DNA from 4 places in the Cupriavidus sp. C3SS-1 genome. Region 1 is predicted to be linked to each of the others. Evidence: predicted binding sites of a transcription regulator. Region 1 holds the regulator's gene; each other region holds the start of a gene.
What was found. The regulator FNR, encoded in region 1, switches genes on or off when oxygen is low (the NO sensors DNR and NnrR bind a similar motif). The targets are predictions, from matches to a motif close to TTGATNNNNATCAA.

Region 1 (4,282 bases):
TACGAGTGCATTGGTTGCGGCGCCTGCATCGATGCCTGCAATCAGGTCATGGACAAGATGGACTACCCGCGTGGGCTGATCCGGTACACGTCCGAGAACGCCATGCGCAAGGCGCTGTCAGCCGCGGTGGCGCGCAAGCGGCTCGTGCGGCCGCGGACCATCATCTACTCGGTCATCTGGATGGTGATGGTAGCGGGTTTCGTGGTGTCGCTAGCGCTGCGCACGCCGTTGAAGGTCGACATCATCCGCGATCGCGGGGCGTTGGGGCGTGAGGTGGATGGACGCTGGATTGAGAACGTCTATCGACTGCAGCTGATCAACACCACCGAGGCACCCATGCGCATCAGCGTGCAGGCCGAAAGCGACGATCTGAAGAACCTGACGGTCGAGTACGATCCCGACGCGAAGGCCCTGGCGCCGACGTCGAACAAGCTGGTGCCGATCCGGATTCGCGTGCCGATCGACGATGCCGCGCAGGGTACGCACAAGATCAGCGTGACGGTGACAAGCGAAGGTTCGGGGCAAGGTAGTGCGCAAATCAGGCAATCTACCAGTTTCATCGTGCCGCGCAATTTGTGATGCTAAGGGCGGTGCAGCGCATCGGCGCTGCGCCGTACCAACCGCGAGCGCCTCGGTGAGGCGCCGACGAAGGAGGCAAGACGATGCAAGAAAGCAATCCGTGGTGGAAGGAGCCGTGGCCGTGGCTTCTGATGAGCGGCCCGTTGCTGGCCATAGTGGCTTGCGGCGTAACCATCTGGCTGGCTTCCACCCATCCTGACCGGCCGGTAGTCGAAGGTGTGTCCCGGCACGGCCTGGTCGTCGAGAAAGCAGAAGGGGTCCCGGGCAGTGCCAAGGCACCGCAAGCGAGGCGGCCATGAGGCTGCGCTGGCTGATGTGGGTACTGTGGCCGGCGTTCCTGATGGCCGGGGTGGCCACGGCAACCGTGTTTTCGGTGGTGGATCCCGGAGATCTGAATTTCTTCGGCCACCCGATCGAGGCCTCGCGCGAGGCCATTTATACGATCGGGTTCTTGCTGGCCTGGGTATTCTGCGCGTTGTCCAGCGGATTGACGCTCTATACCATGCCGACGAAGCTCAGCGAAACGGACGAGCTGGAGTGATTGGGCTGAAGCGGACCGTCTTGCCAGGCAAGGCGGTCAGACGGCCTCAGCAGGAGCGGCTGTAGACTTGCTTGATGCCTTCCATGTCGACGAGCTTGACGTGGCGTTGACGGATCTGGATCAGGCCCGCCTCGGCGAATCGTGAGAACAGGCGGCTGACCGTTTCGAGCTTCAATCCGAGATAGCTGCCGATTTCTTCCCGGCTCATGCGCATGACGAACTCGGTCGACGAATACCCGCGTGCGGACAGACGTTCTGACAGGTTGATCAGGAACGCGGCAAGTCGCTCTTCGGCACGCATGGACCCCAGCGTGACGAGCATGAGCTGATCATGCGATATTTCCTTCCCCATCAGTCGCAGGAACTGCTGCTGCAGCGATGGCAGATCCATGGACAGCGTCTGAAGATCGGCCATGCGTACGACGCATACTTCCGTGTCTTCAAGCGCGGTGGCATCCGAGGCGTGCTGCATTTCACCCAGGCCGTCGAGGCCGACCACTTCGCCAGGCAAATGGAAGCCGGTGATTTGCGAGCGGCCGTCTTCCGTGGTGACATGCGTCTTCAGGGTGCCGAAGCGAATGGCAAAAACCGCAGTCAGCGGATCGCCCATGCGGTACAGGGTTTCGCCCTTGTGGACACGGACGCGCTCTTGCACCAGGGTATCCATCTTTTGCAGATCCTGCTGGCTCATGCCCACCGGCAGGCACAGTTGCCCCATGCCGCAAGTGGAGCAACGGGGCGACATCTCGGTGACGGGGATGGATGTTAGCAATTGGAACCTGCAAGGAATGAGCGGCGAGGGCGCAATGCATGCATTTTAACGCGCGATGTGATGCGGTAGGGAGTTGCAATTGACTTTTGGTGTGCTTCTCAGTGTTTTCATGCTTGCCTTGCTGGGGGGCTTTCATTGCGCTGCCATGTGCGGTGGCGTTGCCCTCGCAGTCGAGCAGCGCGCCGCGGACGTGCCGATTGCCGTGGTGCGGCGCCCCCAAGACTGGCTCCTGGAGTTGCTGGTGATGCATGTGGGCAGGATTTCCACCTACATGCTGCTCGGTGCGATCCTTGGAGCGGTGGGGGCGACGGCCTGGCGCCAGGATTACCTGCCGGTTCAGCGCTGGCTATTTGGCGCCGGGAGTGCCTTGCTGCTGGTATCTGGCTGGCGCCTGCTACGCGGCGAAGCGTTTTCCATCGTGTGGCTGGAACGGTTCGGCGCGCGCGCGGGGACCGCCGTTGCCGGAAGCTTCGGCCGGCTTCGCCGCAAAACTCCGGCCACGGCGGCGAGAGGCGGTGGTCTGGTGCGCCGCTACGGCATGGGCTTGGCGTGGGGGCTCGTGCCCTGTGGCATGGTCTATGGTGCGCTTGCCCTCGCGTTACTGGCCGGTAATGCGCCCTCGGGTGCACTGGTAATGGGCGCCTTCGGGCTTGGCACGTTACCGAATTTGCTGGCGCTATCCAGCTTTTCGGGGCTGCTGCGCGCTTGGGCTCGCCGCCGTTGCGTCAGGATGGGAGCTGGATTGGCGGTCATGGTCTTCGGCGGCCTGGGAATCGGTCGAGCGGTGCTATTGCCACATTCGCTGGCCGAGCATGGTTTTTGCCTGGTGTTTTGACGCCACCGTGAAGGCGCGGGAGTGCGCGGTGGTTGCAGGCGGATGCGGGAATGCCATACAATCGCCTGCATTGCGGTATCGCGCGGCGTGTTTCCGAGCGGCGCCTGGCAGCCCTTCCAAAAAAAGGGCGTCCGGAGTTTCGGGCAAGCCGACATTTCGGCGCCGAACCCTTCCGCAGTCCATCCGGTTCATAATATCTGTTCAAAAGTCCGGCTGGCTCTGCGACCGTGGTGCGGTCATTGCTGGCCCTGATCCCGATATTCGTTTTTCTTGCGGCCCAGGCGGACGTTCGCCGGAAGCCATGTCCGCCCATGTGGGCGCGTGCAAGAGGTTCGTGCACTGGTACTTGCCGGTGACCGGGCAATCTCCTGCCGGAACACACCCGGCAAATCGAAGCAAAAGAAGGTGCACGGTCTCGAAGCGAAACGCTTTCGGGTTTGCTGCGCGATGAGATGGCGGTGGCAATCGCACCGTTAAATCCACAATGTCCAGGGCTCCGGATTCGTCCCTGAGCAGGTGCAAAGACAGGCTGCACACCCAACATGAATACCCAAGAGGCGAAGATCGTCCTCGAGACTGCGCTGATCTGTGCGCAGGAGCCCTTGCGCGTGAGCGACCTGCGCCGTCTGTTTGCAGACGATGTCGGCGCGGACACTGTTCGGGTCCTGCTTGATGAGTTGCGCCAGGACTGGCGCCAGCGTGGGGTCGAGTTGGTGGCACTGGCCAGCGGCTGGCGTTTCCAGAGCCGGCCTGAGATGCGGGAATACCTCGATCGCCTCAATCCCGAGAAGCCCCCCAAGTATTCGCGGGCCGTCATGGAAACGTTGGCGATCATTGCTTATCGTCAGCCGGTAACGCGTGGTGACATAGAGGAAATCCGTGGCGTGACGGTTAGCACGGAGGTGGTCAAGAAACTGGAAGACCGCAGCTGGATCGAGGTCATCGGCCACCGCGATGTACCGGGGCGACCGGCACTCTATGCGACCACCAAGGCATTCCTGGACGATCTGGGTTTGCGTACGCTGGACGAACTGCCTCCGCTCGAAGACGCCCAGGCGCAATCGCAGGCGGCGCTACTGGATCAGCAGGCGATCGATTTTGAAGAGATGGCAACGGCGCTGCCGGTGGCTGGCGACGAAGAGGCCTTCCCTGAGCCGGAGCCGGTTACGCCGGCCGGTGAGTCGTCCGATGCCGCCAAGCCGGCTGCTGGCGACGAACCTCCTGACGAGGCTGGGGCCGTCGCGCAGGCCAGCGCCGACGCCATGCAGGTGGCAGATCTCGCGTCGGCTGTGACCGAGGCAAATGGCTTCCATGCCGAAAGCGCGCCGGGCAACCAGGACGGCGGCAATTCATCCGGCGACGATACTGCGCCGCCGCACGCGAGCGAGCATGATGATGAGCGCGTGCCCAACTGAACAATATGCAACATCCGATAGTGAATACTTTGTCTGATTCCGTTGAACAAGACACCCGGTCAGCCGGGTCACCGGCTGCCGACGGCGCAGCAGAATCCGGGTCAGGCACCGATACGGCGCCGCGCCGGAAGGGGCTGAGA
Region 2 (4,282 bases), on a different replicon from region 1:
AGCGCCGGCCACAATCCGGTCCGCACCGTGATCACCACGGGCCCGGGCCGCTGGATCAGCCTGGATTTCTATCTCGACGCCGACTGCGGAACCTGCTGCGAACTGGACGGCGCGCTGCAGACCCGACTGGCCGAATGCATCACGAGCGTACTGCCGCCGGGGCTGTCCCTGGGCATCCGTCCGCTGGTGGAGTACGCGCGCCAGGCGGGAGCGCAGAGCGATCATGGCACCGCCGAGCATTTGCGGGCCTGCGCGCACGACCTGTTGCTGCGCGAGGGAGAGATGAACCAGCGCTTGTCGGTGGTCTGCGCCTACCTGTCCGCGATGTACGAGGCGCGCACCGCGGCGGGTCGCCTGGGCTATCTCGACCAGAGCCTGCTGGAGGATGGCCAGGAGGCCCTGAGCTGGCGGCTACGGCGGCATCGCAGCGTAGAAGGGCGCGCCCTGGCCCAGCGGCTGGAGCGGCTGTCGCACGCTGCCGAAGGTGCGCTCTCTGAGTTTGGCACCGGCTTCACTTTCGAGAGAGCGTCCTACCAGTTCGAGTTGATGCGGCGCTTCCACGACCAACTCGAACGGTTCCGCAAGACCTGCATGCCGGGCACCGGCGACTGGGCCGACCTGACTCGCGACATGGCCTGCGCCAACGGCAAACGCTGAACGCGAGGAGGCGGGCTTCGCTCAGATGCCCGCCATGCAGGTGTACTTGATCACAAGATAGTCCTCGATGCCGTAGTGCGAGCCCTCGCGGCCCACGCCGGACTGCTTCACGCCACCAAACGGCGCGACCTCATTCGAAATCAGTCCGGTGTTCACGCCGACCATGCCGTACTCGAGCCGTTCCGAGACACGCCAGACGCGGCCGAGATCGCGCGCATAGAAATAGCTGGCCAGGCCGAACTCCGTGTCGTTGGCCATGGCCACGACATCGTCCTCCGTCTCGAAGCGAAACAGCGGCGCCAGTGGGCCAAAGGTCTCCTCGCGCGCCACCAGCATGCCGGGCGCGACGTCGGCCAGGATGGTCGGCTCGAAGAACGTGTGCCCGAGCGCGTGCCGGTGGCCGCCCTCCAGCACGCGCGCGCCCTTGCCAAGGGCGTCGGCGATATGCTCTTCGACCTTGGCCACGGCCTTGTCGTCGATCAGCGGCCCGATGCGCACGCCTTCGTCCATGCCATTGCCGACTTTCAGCTTCGCGACCGCCGCGACCAGCTTCTCGGCAAACGCATCGTAGACCTTGTCCTGGACGTAGATCCGGTTCGCGCAGACGCAGGTCTGGCCCGCGTTCCGGTACTTGGAGATGATGGCGCCTTCAACGGCGGCGTCCAGGTCGGCATCATCGAACACGATAAAGGGCGCATTGCCGCCAAGTTCCATCGATACCTTCTTGATGGTCGATGCGGTCTGCGCCATCAGCACGCGGCCGACCTCGGTGGAGCCCGTGAAGGTCAGCTTGCGCACCAGCGGGTTGCTGCTCAGTTCGCCGCCGATGGCACTCGCCGACCCGGTCACCACCGACAGCACCCCGGCCGGGATGCCGGCGCGTTCCGCCAGCACGGCAAGCGCCAGCGCGGTCAGCGGGGTTTGCGACGCCGGCTTGACCACCATGGTGCAGCCGGCGGCCAATGCCGGGCCGGCCTTCCGGGTGATCATGGCCGCCGGAAAATTCCACGGCGTGATCGCCGCGCACACGCCCACCGGCTCCTTGGTCACGACAATGCGCTGCGTGCTGACCGGCGCCGGAATCGTTTCCCCATAGACGCGCTTGCCTTCCTCGGCAAACCATTCGATGAACGACGCCGCATAGGCGATCTCGCCCTTGGCCTCGGCAAACGGCTTGCCTTGCTCGGCGGTCATGATGCGGGCCAGGTCATCCTGGTTGGCCAGGATCAGCTCGAACCACTTTCGCAGCAGCGCCGAGCGCTCCTTGGCCACGCGCGCGCGCCAGGCCGGCAGTGCGCGGTTGGCGGCCTCGACAGCCTGGCGGGCTTCCGCGGCGCCGAGCTGCGGCACCTGTGCCACGCGTTCGCCGGTGGCGGGGTTGGTGACGTCAATGTGGCGTTCGCCGTCGGTCCAGCGTCCGTCGAGATAGCACTGCTGGCGCAGCAGGGTGGGGTCTTGGAGCTTCAGCATGGTCGTTCGTCCATTGAAAAGACTGCCGGAAGGGTTGGCGCGATTCAGGCATTGTAATCGCCGCCAGACATGGTGGAGGGCTGGCCTGGCGTAACGCTTGCAATGCTTTGTGGTGTGCGGGAGTTGTGGATGGCTAGCGCAAGCCCGGCCCGGAACTGCCTGGATGCGATGGTTCATGCATGGATCGCGCCACCCGGCGGAACATGGATGCGGGATAGCCTCGCCGATGGACGGAGGGAGGGAAGCTACAGGCGTTGAGCAGGCGTGCAGGCTGTGATCGCGCTAACGCAAGTCAACTGCCTTGGGTTGATCGGGATCGATGCCCCAATCGCCAAATTCCAGCCAGTCATCGCCGAGCAGTTCGGAGGGATGTTGGGTGCGGCTGGACCCATTGCCACAACCCATGGCGTCGACCGGGCAATACTTGTCGCAACCCCAGCAGATGCGTTCGGGATGGCTCGGGTGGATCGGGAATTTCTTTGCCATGATGCGGTGGGCAGGACGCTGTGCCGGTGCAACGAAAATGTTGCGATCAGTATGGCGCGCCGGGCGGCTACATGGTTTGGCCGAGATCAAGTCCGGCCGGGGGCGGGGCAGGGCTTTCAGGCTGAATGTGGCGTCGTAGCCAGAAAGAAGGAGCCGGAGGCGGCATCGGGATGCCAACCTCCGGCTTCAGGCAGGCACCTGGCGGCGCCTGCGGGATCGGATGTGCCGATCAGGCCTGGACCGATGCCAGGGCTGCGTTCAGCGTCTTGCTCGGGCGCATGACGGCGGACAGCTTTTCCGCGTCCGGCATGTAGTAGCCGCCGATGTCCACGGGCTTGCCTTGTACGTCCGACAGTTCGCCAATAATGGTCTTCTCATTTTCGGTGAGCTGCTTGGCGAGCGGCGCGAACGTCGCGGCCAGGCCGGCGTCTTCGGTTTGCGCGGCGAGTTCCTGGGCCCAGTACATGGCCAGGTAGAACTGGCTGCCGCGGTTGTCGAGCTGGCCGGTCTTGGGTGACGGGCTCTTGGCGTTGTCCAGCAGCTTGCCGGTAGCGGCGTCCAGCGTCTTGGCCAGGACCTTGGCCTTGTCGTTGCCCGACTTGATGCCCAGCTCTTCCAGCGACACGGCCAGCGCCAGGAATTCACCGAGCGAGTCCCAGCGCAGGTGGTTTTCTTCCACGAGTTGCTGCACGTGCTTCGGCGCCGACCCGCCCGCGCCGGTTTCGTACATGCCGCCACCGGCCATCAGCGGGACGATCGACAGCATCTTGGCGCTGGTGCCCAGTTCCATGATCGGGAACAGGTCGGTCAGGTAGTCGCGCAGGATGTTGCCGGTCACCGAGATGGTGTCCAGGCCGCGGATCACGCGCTCGAGCGTGTAACGCATGGCGCGCACCTGCGACATGATCTGGATGTCGAGACCCTTGGTGTCGTAGTCCTTGAGGTAGGTTTCGACCTTCTTGATCAGCTCGGCCTCGTGCGGACGGTACGCATCCAGCCAGAACACGGCCGGCATGCCCGAGTTGCGGGCGCGCGTGACGGCCAGCTTGACCCAGTCGCGGATCGGGGCGTCCTTGACCTGGCACATGCGCCAGATGTCGCCCTGCTCGACCTGTTGCGTCAGCGCCGCCAGCACTTCACCGGTGGCGTTGTCGACGATGCGGGCTTCGCCGTCTTCGGCGATCTCGAAGGTCTTGTCGTGCGAACCGTACTCTTCGGCCTTCTGCGCCATCAGGCCCACGTTCGGCACGGTGCCCATCGTGACCGGATCAAAGGCGCCGTTGGTCTTGCAGAAGTTGATGATTTCCTGATAGATGCGAGCGAAGGTCGATTCCGGGATCAGGCACTTGGTGTCCTTGGTGCGGCCATCGGCGCCCCACATCTTGCCGCCGATACGGATCATGGCCGGCATCGAGGCGTCGACGATCACGTCGTTCGGCGCGTGCAGGTTCGAAATGCCCTTGGCCGAGTCCACCATCGCCAGTTCCGGACGATGTTCGTGGCACGCGTGCATGTCACGGATGACTTCTTCCTTCTTGGATTCCGGCAGCGTCTCGATCTTGGTGTACAGGTCCACCAGGCCGTTATTGACGTTCACGCCCAGTTCGTCGAACAGCTTCTGGTGCTTGGCGAAAGCGTCCTTGTAGAAGACCTTGACGGCGTGGCCGAA
Region 3 (4,282 bases), 1.6 Mb from region 1:
CCGACAGCTTCGGACGGCGCCGGCTGCTGATGGTGGCGATCACGCTGTTTATCCTGGCCTCGGTCGCGTGCGCCATGGCGCAGTCGCTGGGGCAGCTGATCCTGTTCCGCGCGCTGCAGGGGATCGGCGGCGGCGGACTGATGTCGCTCGCGCAGGCGGCCATTGCCGACGTGGTGGCGCCGCGCCAGCGCGGGCGCTACCAGGGTTATCTGGCGACGGTGTGGGCGGTGGCTTCCATCGCCGGGCCGCTGGTGGGCGGCTGGGTGTCCGACAACCTGTCGTGGCGCTGGCTGTTCTGGATCAACCTGCCGCTGGGCGGGCTGGCGATGGTGATGTGCTACCGCGGCCTGGCCATGCTGCCCGTGCGCGGCGGCCGTGCGCGCGTGGACTGGCTCGGGGCGCTGCTGCTGGCCGTGGCCATCGTCGCGTTCCTGCTGGCGATGAGCTGGGGCGGCGACGTGTTCGACTGGCTGTCGCCGCAGCTTGGCCTGCTGGCCTTGCTGACCGTGGGCGCCGTCGCCGCGCTGGCCTGGCAGGAGCGCCGCGCCGCCGATCCGATGCTGCCGCCGCGGCTGTTCGCCAACCGTGCCTATGTGATGGGCGTGGCGGCTTCGGCGCTGGCCGCGCTGAATATCTTCCTGTGTATTTTTGCCCTGCCCCTGCATTTCCAGCTCATGCGCGGCGCCGATGCGTCGATGTCGGGCCTGCTGGTGATGCCGTTCCTGCTGGCCACCGTGGCGGGCAACTTCATCGTGGCGTGGCTGGCGCCGCGCGTGGGCCGCATGCGCGGCATCCTGACGGCCGGTTTCGTGGCTGGCATGCTGGGGCTCGCCGTGCTGGCGCTCTCCACGTCCGCCGTGCCGCTGGCGGTGGTGCTGCTCGCAATGGCCGTGGGCGGCGTCGGACTGGGCATGGTCATGGTCGGTACGCTGATGAGCGTGCAGAACGTGCTGGAGCGCCGCGACACCGGCGCCGGCACCGGCGCCCTGCTGGTGCTGCGCTCGCTCGGCAGCGCGCTGGGCGGCGCGTTGGCCGGCACGCTGCTGACGCTGGAGTTTCGTCACGCCACGGCCGCCGCCGGGCTGACGCAGGCGCTGGACCTGGGTGCGCTGCGACACGGTAGCGAAGCATTCGCGCAGCTCTCGCCGATGGTGCGGCAGGTGCTTGCTGCGGGCGTCGAATCGGGCTTCCAGCTGATCTTCGCCGTGGGCGCCGTGGCCGCGCTGCTGGCACTCGGCATCGTGCGCTGCATGCCGGACCTGGAGCTGCGCGGCAGCGTCACTGAACACGCCGCCACGCTGGCCATGGACTGAGCCGTCGCCGGCGGCAAGGCGGCCAACGGCGTAAACTATGGCGTACCCGATACAGCGAGACACCCCCGCATATAAAGACAGGAGACATCGCATGAACCGCCGTCAGACCGCCCTTGCCGCTGCATTCCTGCACCCTTCCGCACTGGCTGCGGCACTGGCGCTTGCCGCCGCCAGTGCCGCGCTCCTGCCGCACCCGGCGCGTGCCGCCGACAGGTCCGCCGCTATCCCGGCCGCTGCGCCGGCCGGCAACTGCCCGGCCTCGCTCAATTTCCAGTTCCCGCGCCTGCAGGACGAGGCGCCGCAAAACCTCTGCCAGTACGCCGGCAAGGTGGTGCTGGTAGTCAACACCGCGAGCTATTGCGGCTTCACGCCGCAGTACGAAGGGCTCGAAGCGCTCTATTCCAGGTATCGCGACCGCGGGCTGGTGGTGCTGGGGTTCCCGTCCAATGACTTCTCGCAGGAGCCGGGGTCGTCCAAGGAGATCGCGGATTTTTGCTACAACACCTACGGCGTCAAGTTCCCGATGCTCGGCAAGTCGCACGTTCGCGGCGGCGATGTCAATCCGATGTACGCGATGCTGGCGAAGGAAACCGGTACCGCGCCGAAATGGAACTTCTACAAGTACCTGATCGACCGCAGGGGCAATGTCGTGGCCAGCTACAACAGCATGACCACGCCCGACGACAAGCAGTTCGTGGCGAAGATCGAGCAGTTGCTGTCCAGCCAGCGCTGAATCGACCGAACCTGTCTTTCGCCTGCGACAGCCCGGCCATGGCCGGGCAGTTTTGCCTGGAGAAATTGACCTGCATCAAGCTCCCATCGCCGCCGGCTGATTAACGTCGCCGCTTTCAGACGGCGGAACCAGACGATGGGCATCACCCTGTACGACGCAGACGGACACACCTGCCTGATGTTTGCCGACCTGGTCGAAGAGGCGCATGGCGAGGTGGTGCAGACCAACCAGTTCCTGGTGGTGGACCACGGCCACGGCGCGCTGATCGATCCGGGCGGCAACATGACCTACAGCGAGCTGTACCTGGCTATCGGCCGCTACTTTCCGCCAAAGCAGCTCGATTACGTGCTGGCTTCGCACGCGGATCCGGATATCGTCGCTTCGGTCGGCCGCTGGCTGACCGGGTCGGACTGCAAGGTGCTGATTTCCCGGGTCTGGGCGCGCTTTCTTCCGCATTTCTGCCAGGCTGGCAAGACCGCTGGCCGCATCGTGACCATCCCCGATGCCGGCGCGCATATCCCGCTGGGCCGGAGTTCGCTGATTGCCCTGCCGGCGCACTTCCTGCATTCCGAGGGCAATTTCCAGTTCTACGATCCGGTCAGCAAGATCCTGTTCTCGGGAGACCTGGGCGCGGCCATGACGAGTGCCGGCGAGGCTGGCACCACCGTCACGGATTTCGATGCCCACGCGCCGCGCATGCTGCCGTTCCACCAGCGCTACATGAGCGGCAACCGCGCCTGCCGGCTATGGGCGGCCATGGCGCGCACGCTCGATATCGAATGGATCGTGCCGCAGCACGGGCCGTCGTTTCGCGGCAAGGCCATGGTGGCGCGCTTCATCGACTGGGTCGAGAACCTGCAGTGCGGGCTGGACCTGCTTACCTCCAATCACTATCGCGTGCCGCCAGCGCGCGCCACGATGGACTGATCAGCCGCGGAGCAGGCCTTCCGCGCGCATGGCTTCCTGCACGGCGGGGCGCGCGGCGACGCGCGCGAGGTATTGCTGCAGCAATGGGTATGCCGTCAGCGGCATCATCAGCATGCGTGCCCAGCCCAGAATCGTGAAGCAGTAGGCATCGGCCACGGTAAAGGTGCTGCCGGTCAGGTACTCGCTGGATTGCAGGTGGCGGTCGAGTTCGGCGAAGCGCAGCTGCAGCTTGGCCTTGCACACCTGCGCGGTGCTGTCGGCGGTTTCCTTGTGCCACAGCCACGGGCTGAACACCTTGTGCAATTCCGTGGAGACCAGCGTGAGCCAACTGATGGCTTCCAGCCGTTCTCGCGTGCCTGCAGCCGGCAGCAGCCTGCTTTCGGGCACCAGATCGGCGACGTACTGCAGCAGCGCGGCCACTTCGCTGTGGCGCGAGCCGTCGTCGAGCTGCAACAGGGGCACGTAGCCGCGGGGATGGATCGCGTAGAAATCGTCGCTGCCGTTCTCGGCTTCCACCAGCTTGTGGTGGACCAGGTCGACCCTGGCGAGCGTGACCGGCAGTCCCGCTTCACGCAGGGCGATGTGGACCGCCATCGAGCAGGCGCCGGGGGAATAGTAGAGCTTCATCAGGGTGTCCTATGTCGCGTTGGGCCACGGCGTGATGCAGTGGCCGTGCACGCAGTCTAGGACTTGCACGGGTGGCAGGCAATGCGCAGGGGCGTGCCCCTGCGCATTCGCACCGGATGCGCTCAGGCGAGCAATTGCGAGAGCGCTGCCGGCAGGCCGGCATTGGGCTTGCGCGGCGGCCGCGCGAAGCTGCCTTCGCGCGTGGTGCCGGCCTGCAGCGCGACCAGCGATTCGCAATGGCGCACGGCGCTGCTGACGCCATCGACGACCGGCACCGGAATGCGGCCCTTGAGCGAACGCGCCAAGCCAGCGAGCGGCGCGCCGGCGACGATGATGACGTCGGCGCCATCTTCGCGCACGGCCTGCAGGCTGAGTTCTTCCAGCCGAGCGGCATGGTCTTCCTGCACACTGCCGATATCGCGCAGCGGTTCCTGCAGCGAACGAATGCTTGCGAGCCGCGACGAGAGGCCGTTGCTGGCCACGCATTCGCGATACCACGCCTCGATGCGATGCGAGATCGCGATGATCGAGAAGCGCTGGCCCAGCAGGCAGGCGCTGGCCAGTGCGGCCTCGGTCATGCCGACCACGGGCACGTCGAACAGCTCCTTGAGTCCGGCCAGGCCCGGGTCGCCGAAGGCGGCGACGACCAGGCCGTCGAACTTGCCGGCATGCTCGGCGGCGG
Region 4 (4,282 bases), on a different replicon from region 1:
TCGGAACGGCGCAGCGATGACGGCCTCGCGAGCACGCAGAAACGGGTACGCTCGATAACCCTGCGCGTCGGATTGCCTGGCCGGAATGCAGAACGCCCTCCTGCGGAGGGCGTTCGGGACAGCAGGACAACACGCCCGCGTTGGGGGCTACTTGACGGTACCGACCAGCTTCACCGTCATGAGCTTGCCGTCCGCAACGTTGGTGCAGCTGACGGTCAGCGTGAAATCGCCGGTGGCCGTCGGTGACACGCTGCGCTGGTTGTCACCGATGCCCGGCGACAGCGTGACCGGTCCGTTGGCCACCCAGGTCCAGCCCGTGCACGCCGTCGAAGGCTGGTCATTGCCGAAGTTCTTCAGGCCCACGGTGACCGGGATGGGGATGCCGATCATCGTCAGCGTCAGCGGTTGCTGGACGTCAGGCATCAGCGCCCATTCGGGGTTCTCCACGACGTTGAGGCTGGCCGTCGGCTTCGCCGCCAGTTTGGTACTGACCGCCGTGACCGTGAGCGTGCCCTGCACCGGACCGGCGCCCTTGGCCAGGCTGGTGCTGGCCGTCACGTCATGCGTACCCGCGGCTTCCGCGGCGGACAGGCTCGACGATGTCGGCACGTACGTCCAGGTCCCGTCGAAGTCCGCGGTCACATCCTGGTCGTCGTTGCGCAGCACGCGGGCGCTGAAGCTGGCCGGATAGCCGCTGAGCACCTGCAGCGCATTGACCGGGTCGCCGTTCTGCGTAGTGACCACGCGGTAGGTCGCCGTGCCATTCTTCTGCACCGTGACGAAGATCACGCCGCCGAGCGCGCGGCCATCCGGCGCCGTCACCGACACCGACACGTTGGCCGTCGCGGCAGCGGTGGTGGAACTGTTGCTGGCCCTCAGCGTTGCACTGTTCAGCGCCGGGGCGACCTGCACCGCGGTGCCGCTGCTGGTCCACGCCCAGCCGCTTCCGTTCGCCGACACGTCGTTGCCGTTGTTGTCGACGAGCGATACCTTGACCGGCAGCGTCTGCCCATCGGTCATCGACAACGAGGTATTCGGGATCGACAGGCTATAGGTCGTGGCCGAGGCCGGCACCACGGTGATGGTCGCCGACTGCGCCGGCAGTTGCACGGTGGAGTTGTCGGCGGCCTTGACCGTGGCCACCACCTGCACGGTTGTCGTACCGGGATTGACGCCGGTCACCACCGCGCCGCCGATCGTAGCCGTGCTGCCCACGACCGAGGCAACGGCGTTGTCGGCCGAAGTCCAGGCGAAGCTGGTGGACGAGGTCACGTCGTTGCCGCTGTTGTCGACGGCCACCGCGCTGAGGGTCAGCGTGCGGCCGACGCCGACTTCGGCCGAGGTCACGTTAAGTTTTGCCGTATAGCTGACAGCGGGCGTCGCCGTGGGGGTGGCGCTGCCCGAGCTTCCGCCTCCGCCCCCGCACGCCGCGACGAGGCATGTCGCCGCCGCGCACACGAGCCCGCCAAGCCAGGTCCTTGCCGTCATGATTCTTCCCCCCGTTTGTCGTTCGCTTTTTCCCGCGCTACCAGACTAGGCGCAATGGCCGCGTCGCTGTACCGGCCAGACGATTGAGCGCCGGCGTACATAACCGACATGGGCTCATCCTTTGGCTGAGGCTGCGCCGGCCGCCGACGCGCATGGCGCGATGGATGAAAACGTGGCGGGACAAAAGGCCTATCCCTTTGGCTCAGAGGACATTCCCGAATGCGACCCGCTGCGACGCTCCGCGACGCGGTGTCGATCGTGGCGATCGGCCGGAAATAGATCGGAAGGAATGTGCGGCAGCGAGAGGCCAGCGCAGGACAGGCAAAGAAAGCCGGTGTGCCCCGCCCCCACGGGACACGCCCGGAAAGACGTCCTTGCGGACGCCCACGACATGCCTGGTTCCGGCCGCGGCTGCGGCCATGACGCAAAGGTTAAGGCGTGCCTTGCGGACGTGCCACGAATAAATCCGCATGTGTTTAGACGCTGCGGCCGCATGCCCGGGCCGCGCTGTGGCGTCGTCGCGACGACCCTTCTTCCGATAGGGTCTCTCTTGTTCTCGGTCAATGTCGTGCCGCGCCCGCTCGGCCAAACTGGCTTCGATTTTTTACCAGACCAAAGCAAAAAAGCCATGAACAAGATCTCTCTCCGGGCCCGGGTCACCGGCACTGCTATCGCCGCGCTTGCCATGCTTGGCGCTGTTTCCACGCCCGCCTTCGCCGCCGATGGCGAGACCCAGGGCAACTGGATGGTTCGCCTGCGCGCCACCTACCTGGACATGGCCGACAAGTCGGATGCCATTCCGGCGCTGGGCGTACCGTCGGATGCGATCACGGTCAACAACAAATGGATCCCCGAACTCGACGTCACCTACTTCTTCACGCGCAACATCGCCGCTGAACTGGTGCTGACCGTGCCGCAGAAGCAGGACGTCTACCTGAATGGCAACAAGATCGGCACCTTCAAGCACCTGCCGCCCACGCTGCTGGTGCAGTACCACTTCCTGCCGGACGGCACCTTCCGTCCGTACGTGGGCGCGGGCCTGAATTTCACGCGCATCTGGGGCACGGACATCGCCAACAATACGCTCCAGCTGGACAACTGGAGCGTAGCGCCGGCCCTGCAGATCGGCATGGATTACAAGCTGACCAAGAACTGGTTCCTGAATGCCGACGTCAAGAAGGTCTGGCTGGCCAGCAACGTGAAGGCCGGCGGCGTCAATGTCTCCAAGGTCAACCTGGATCCGTGGCTGTTCAGCATGGGCGTGGGTTACCGGTTCTGATCGGGCCTTGCCCAAATGAAAAAGGCCAGCGCTTCAGGCGCTGGCCTTTTTCGTTGGGTTGCCCGGCCGGTGATTCAGCGGAACGCCGGCTCGTCGAAGCTCCGCAGCTTGCGCGAATGCAGCTGCTCGACGCCGTTCTCGCGCAAAATGCGGACGGCCTCCAGGCCGATGGTCATGTGCTGGCTGACCCGCTGGCGATAGAACGCATTGGCCATGCCGCGCAGCTTGAGCTCGCCGTGCAAGGGCTTGTCCGACACGCACAGCAAGGTGCCATAGGGCACGCGCAGGCGGAAGCCGTTGGCCGCGACGGTCGCGCTTTCCATGTCGATGGCGATCGCGCGCGACTGGTTGAAGCGCGCATACAGCGCCTTCGATTTCAGCTCCCAGTTGCGGTCGTCGGTGGACACCACCGTGCCCGTGCGCATGCGCGTCTTCATCTCGCCGCCCGACAGCCCGGTAATGCGCGCCACCGCCTCCTGCAGCGCCACCTGGATCTCCGCGATCGGCGGCACCGGCACCCACGGCGGCAGGTCATGGTCGAGCACGTGGTCGTCACGCACATAGGCGTGGGCGAGCACGTAATCGCCAAGCTGCTGCGAGCGTCGCAGGCCGCCGCAATGGCCCACCATCATCCAGCAGTGCGGACGCAGCACGGCCAGGTGGTCGGTCATGGTCTTGGCATTGGACGGGCCCACGCCGATGTTGACCAGCGTCACGCCGAGCTTGTCGTCGCGCACCAGGTGGTAGGCCGGCATCTGCGGCAGCGCGCGCGGGCGGTCGGCGTCGTCGGGCTCGGCGGCGCCAAGCTCCTGCACCACGTCGCCAGGCTCGACAAAGCGCGCGTACCCGCCGCCGTCGCTGCTGGCCATCAGCGAGCGGCCGAGCGCGATGAATTCGTCGACGTAGCGCTGGTAGTTGGTGAACAGCACGAAGCGCTGGAAATGCTGGGGCGCGGTGCCGGTGTAGTGGTACAGGCGCTGCAAGGCCAGGTCCACGCGCTCGGCCGGGAACAGCGACAGCGGCCACGCTTCGCCGGGCACCGGCTCGAACGTGCCGTTGGCAATCGAATCGTCGATGCGGCTCAGCTCCGGCAGCACGAACGACACTTCGAGTTCGCGCGCCTGGGTGTAGCTGATGTCGGTGGTAGAGGCTTCGATAACGAAAGGCAGCGGAATCGGCCGACGGCTCAGACCCACCACCACGGGCACGCGGTGGTAGCGCATCAGCCGTTCGATCTGGTCGCGGTAGTAATCGGCGAGCAGGTCCGGGCGCGTCACCGTGGTGCCATAGACCCCCGGATAGGCCACCGTGCCCCATGACGGCCGGCTGTCGGTCACCATGGTTTCGATGTTCACGGAGATGCCCAGGTACGGGTAGCACGCGTGGGCCGCGGAAGGCAGCGGCTTGCCGTTGGCGAACGCGTCGAAGCGCGCGCGCACCGCGCTCACCGAGGCGTTGTAGATCTCGCGGATCCGGGCCAGCGCCGCGTCGGCGTCGGAGAACTCAGCCAGCTGA

Region 2: the regulator FNR is predicted to act here: its motif matches at 2,690-2,703, upstream of ACIGJC_RS21950 (DUF3079 domain-containing protein).
Region 3: the regulator FNR is predicted to act here: its motif matches at 2,112-2,125, upstream of ACIGJC_RS00240 (oxygen-binding di-iron domain-containing protein).
Region 4: the regulator FNR is predicted to act here: its motif matches at 2,039-2,052, upstream of ACIGJC_RS27810 (OmpW/AlkL family protein).

Annotation. Positions count from the first base shown of each region.
Region 1 is NZ_CP172699.1:1,921,596-1,925,877, reverse strand. Features, by position in the region: gene ccoG (cytochrome c oxidase accessory protein CcoG) at 1-579, shown strand, start outside; gene ACIGJC_RS08920 (FixH family protein) at 663-878, shown strand; gene ACIGJC_RS08915 (hypothetical protein) at 875-1,120, shown strand; gene fnr (fumarate/nitrate reduction transcriptional regulator Fnr) at 1,167-1,892, opposite strand; gene ACIGJC_RS08905 (sulfite exporter TauE/SafE family protein) at 1,972-2,727, shown strand; gene scpB (SMC-Scp complex subunit ScpB) at 3,270-4,142, shown strand; gene rluB (23S rRNA pseudouridine(2605) synthase RluB) at 4,148-4,282, shown strand, end outside.
Region 2 is NZ_CP172700.1:1,287,480-1,291,761, forward strand. Features, by position in the region: gene ACIGJC_RS21940 (hypothetical protein) at 1-657, shown strand, start outside; gene gabD (NADP-dependent succinate-semialdehyde dehydrogenase) at 679-2,127, opposite strand; gene ACIGJC_RS21950 (DUF3079 domain-containing protein) at 2,410-2,613, opposite strand; gene ACIGJC_RS21955 (NADP-dependent isocitrate dehydrogenase) at 2,843-4,282, opposite strand, start outside.
Region 3 is NZ_CP172699.1:59,844-64,125, forward strand. Features, by position in the region: gene ACIGJC_RS00230 (MDR family MFS transporter) at 1-1,313, shown strand, start outside; gene ACIGJC_RS00235 (glutathione peroxidase) at 1,405-2,046, shown strand; gene ACIGJC_RS00240 (oxygen-binding di-iron domain-containing protein) at 2,182-2,973, shown strand; gene gstA (glutathione transferase GstA) at 2,974-3,600, opposite strand; gene ACIGJC_RS00250 (aspartate/glutamate racemase family protein) at 3,723-4,282, opposite strand, start outside.
Region 4 is NZ_CP172700.1:2,559,738-2,564,019, forward strand. Features, by position in the region: gene ACIGJC_RS27805 (hypothetical protein) at 148-1,488, opposite strand; gene ACIGJC_RS27810 (OmpW/AlkL family protein) at 2,117-2,767, shown strand; gene ACIGJC_RS27815 (AMP nucleosidase) at 2,842-4,282, opposite strand, start outside.